One region of the Paenibacillus bovis genome, then DNA from elsewhere that is predicted to be linked to it. Evidence: riboswitches for the same ligand, from Rfam matches in the RefSeq annotation. Region 1 holds a riboswitch; the other holds the start of a gene.
The links. A riboswitch is a leader RNA that binds a small molecule or an ion and turns the genes downstream of it on or off. The one in region 1 is predicted to bind thiamine pyrophosphate.
Positions count from the first base shown of each region.

Region 2: another riboswitch for thiamine pyrophosphate. It lies ahead of thiC (phosphomethylpyrimidine synthase ThiC); the one in region 1 lies ahead of AR543_RS04650 (ABC transporter substrate-binding protein).

Region 1 is NZ_CP013023.1:1,083,583-1,085,788, forward strand. It holds gene AR543_RS04645 (MTH1187 family thiamine-binding protein) at 1-174, opposite strand, end outside; gene AR543_RS04650 (ABC transporter substrate-binding protein) at 311-1,351, opposite strand; TPP riboswitch at 1,431-1,540, opposite strand; gene AR543_RS04655 (pyridoxamine 5'-phosphate oxidase family protein) at 1,756-2,172, shown strand.
Region 2 is NZ_CP013023.1:939,673-941,878, forward strand. It holds gene thiC (phosphomethylpyrimidine synthase ThiC) at 1-1,075, opposite strand, end outside; TPP riboswitch at 1,502-1,606, opposite strand; gene AR543_RS04090 (VC0807 family protein) at 1,821-2,206, shown strand, end outside.

The sequences.
Region 1 (2,206 bases):
TACAACTTCCAATAGCTGTGGAAGCTCGCCTTCCAGCGTCGTTTCCAGTGGGTGCACTTCATATTTCAGTCCGGAAGCCTGAATCACCTCGATAGCGGCATCCACGTAATCATAGGAATTTTCATTGTTGGGTGTTTTGGGAATAACCTGAATGCTCAGTAGAGTCGTAGCCATCATGATAACCTCCTGGGTAAATGAATTGGGTGAAAAATAAGATTGGTTGTCTTCGATAAAATCGACAGGATCAATCATAAAGACGAGCAGTGAGCGGTCTATTATTCATCGGTCACGCCGGGAATAACTCGGAAGCTTACTGGGTACCGGCAGCCGGCAGATAGTCATTGGTGAATGCTTTGGAAGCGTCCAGTTTGGCATCGAGCAGACCCTGCTTATACATCCAGTCGGCATACCCGGACCAAATCTCTGGCTTTTGCATTCCCCACTGTTTGGCATCGTCCTGATACTTGGGAGACAGCCACTTCTGGCTTGCTTTGACCAGTTCAGGATCGAGATCAGGTACAGCCTTGATCAGAATATCAGCGGCTTTGTCCGGGTTGGCGATGGCGTATTCATATCCTTTGGCTGTTGCCGCTATAAAAGCTTTGACCAGTTCCGGGTCCTGCTGGATCTGCTTTTCGTTGGTCACAATAATCGGCGTATAATAATCGAGATTCGGCGAATAATCTTTTACATACATCATGTTCAGCGGTTCACCGCGCAGCTCGGCTTCGACACCGGTCCAGCCGTAGAAGATCCAGGCAAAGTCGATGCCTTTCTTGACCGCTGTAAAAAAGTCCGCATCTCCGATATTCACACTTTTGACTTTGCTGACATCACCGCCGTCGGTCGTCATGATTGATTTCATCACGGCTTCCTCGACCGGTGAGCCCCAGGCTCCGTAAGACTTGCCTTCCATATCCTTGGGCGTTTTGATGTTACGGTCTACCGGTGAAGCAAAGCCCGAACTGTTGTGCTGAATCACAGCGGCTAGCGAGACGAGCGGTACACCCTGCACGCGTGCCTGGGTCACGCTTTCCTGATAGCTGATACCAAACGGAACTTTACCGGAAGCAACCATTGTATCGGCGCCGCCCTGTCCCGGTGTGATAATTTCTACATTTAATCCGGCTTCCTTGTAGTAGCCCATCTGCTGAGCCACATAGAGACCGGTATGGTTCGTGTTCGGTGTCCAGTCCAGCACGACCTGTACATCCTTGAGAGTACTGCCGTTTGCTCCTTCGGCGCTCTGGCTGTTATCGGCCGGACTGCTTCCTTTGCCTCCGCATCCTGCAGTGATGAGCAGCAGGCATACCGCCAGCAGCGGCAGAAGCTTGTTCCAGTGTTTGTTCATTTCTCTACCCCTTCTTCCTCTGTATATAAAAAAAGCGCCCCGGATCGGGACGACATAGGTGCATATCGTATGAGGACACATACAATGCTTGATTCGCTTCCTACGCTGGCATTATCCAGATCAGGTATAAGGGTCTGTATTGATCGAATACACTCTCAGCCGGCTAGCCCAGCTCCCCCAGATCGTATGCGCTTTTTCTAGGTGTAATTATAGACGAGAGCCTGCCTGCTGTCCAGCAAGTGAGGCATCCGGGGAACGATAGGATAAGCGGTGAAGGTTCAGCTTGCTGCTGACCGGGTAAGTATCCATACAGGCACTCAAAGTTAAGTACTATCTAAAATTCAGCGCCTTGTTATCAGGGTGTATTGAATAATCCAAGTCCATATCGCGGAAGGAGCTTGATCATGAGTCAAACATCAGTTGAACAATCTATCGTCAAAGCACTGGAAGAAAACCGTTTTTGTGCATTCGGCACAGTGGAGAACAATAAACCAAAGGTACGCTATATGGCGGTATATAATGAAGGATTGAATATTCATCTGGCTACCGACCGCAAAACGCAAAAAGTGGATGAGCTGGAACAGAATCCGAATTGCTATCTGCTGCTCGGTTACGAAAAAGGCGGCAATAACGAAGTAATCGAAATCGAGGCAACCTGCGCTGTATCGACAAATGATGAACTGAAGCAGCGTGTCTGGAAGGATGAATTCAAAAATTGGTTCTCCGGACCGGATGATCCCGATTATGTAGTACTGGATATTACCCCACAAACGATTGAATATACCGACAAAGAAGGTCAGAAACAGACCTGGAACGGCTAAACGCCTTTCGTTTGTCGATACGGATACGATTCGC
Region 2 (2,206 bases), 140 kb from region 1:
TCGCATCCGCAATCGATCCGGGACGCAGCCCGTCACCGAGGGAGAAAGTGATATCATAACGCTTCATAATTTCGCAAATCTCTTCGAAATGCGTATATAGAAAATTCTCCCGATGATGCGCCAGACACCATGCTGCCATAATCGATCCGCCCCGACTGACAATGCCGGTCACCCGATTGGCTGTCAGCGGAATATAGCGCAGCAGTACACCGGCATGAATCGTAAAATAATCCACACCTTGCTCGGCCTGCTCGATCAGCGTATCACGGAATACTTCCCAGCTCAGATCTTCCGCCCGGCCATTGACCTTTTCCAGTGCCTGATAAATAGGAACCGTACCTACCGGTACCGGTGAATTGCGAATGATCCATTCCCTTGTTGTATGAATATTTTTGCCGGTAGATAGATCCATGATTGTATCGGCTCCCCAGCGGATCGCCCAGGTCATCTTCTCTACTTCTTCTTCGATCGAGGAAGCGACAGCCGAGTTGCCGATATTGGCATTGATTTTTACATGAAAATGACGACCGATAATCATCGGCTCACTCTCGGGGTGGTTGATATTGGACGGAATGACCGCCCGTCCGGCAGCCACTTCGGAGCGGACAAATTCAGGCTCCATGCCTTCACGCAGGGCGATAAACTCCATCTCCGGCGTAATAATCCCCTGTCGTGCATAATGCAGCTGGGTCACATTGGCGCCAGGCAGTGCCGCCTTCGGCTGCCGATCATTCTGCGGGAATAGTTCGGCACCCTGCCGGGCTTCGCGCTCACTGCTCTGGAATCCGTTATCCTGGGGACGTACATGGCGGCCTTCGTAGTGTACCGTATCCATTCGCTCTGCGATCCAGTTCTGCCGAAGCGGAGCCAGTCCCTGCCGGATATTCACTTCCTGTCCGGGATCGGTATAAGGACCGCTGGAATCATAAATATGCAGCGGTCCATTGGGAACGATCTCTCCGCGAATCTCGCTGTCTGATAAAGCAATCTCGCGTACGGGTACCTGAATATCGGCACGTGAACCCTGAATGTATACTTTACGGCTGCCGGGTAATGGGGTCTGAAAAATAGTCATATAAATAAAAAACCTCCTCACGAATGTAGATATCCGCCAGGAGACGTACTAATACAGGGATGGAAGCACAAAGGGAAGAGGAGACCGTGCGAGCAGATATCTGCGGTACGATGAAGCGTCCAGCAACAGGCATAGAGCGGCCGATTGTGTAGCTCCAGCTCCGGCAGGAGACAAAGAGAGGTTAGCTCCCTGGATGGGGGTACAAAATAGACCGATAATCAGTATCAAAATGCTTCCGCGCAACGAGTACAGGTACATCTGCTGCCTGCGCTCCATGCACATTCCGTAGTCTATTCACCATCTGTTTCGATCTGCCTGCTATCTATGTACATACGCAGATTGACGATTCGTCTACCCGGCCTCCTCCCATGGACAGCACAAAGCCGCCTCCGGGCAGGAAGCGGCAGAAACCGTATCGTCGTATCAACGAAGTCTCAACCACTTTCCTACGCTGGCATGACCCAGATCAGGTTCAAAGGGACCAAAGCAGATGCTTTATCTCAGCCCGTACAGGCGCCCCTAGTGGATACAGTTAACACTATATGTCGATCGGAATATAATTGTCAACTTTTGTTATTTTGAGGAAATGATTGTATATAGTATGGTTGGCAGCCGAATTACGGGTTATTTCGGTCTATAGACGTAGACGATCTAAGCTTAAAGTGGGATGATTATGCATAAATTTAAATATATAATTCCTGTATACATAATTCTTATGATTTTTTGAACTAAAGGAGATGGGGCTATGTCCGCAATGCCTGGCCGAAAATACATTATCATGACCCTGATTATCAATGGATTGATTCCATGGTTGATCTATATTCTGCTCAAACCGTACATGAGCAGTCTTACAGCCCTATCTATTGCGACCGTGGTGCCTCTGCTGGATAATCTGATCCATCTGTACCGGCACCGGAATCTGGATGTATTTGGAAGCATTATGCTGTTTACCTTTGTTCTGTCGCTCGTGATGGTATTGCTCGGAGGCAGCGAGAAGCTGCTGTTGATGCGTGAGTCCTTTATTACAGCCGGGGTAGGAGCGTTGTTTCTGGGATCGTTATTGATGAGAAGACCGCTCATTTATCATATGGTCAGCCGATTCACACCCAATGTAGATGGGGAAAAGAACTG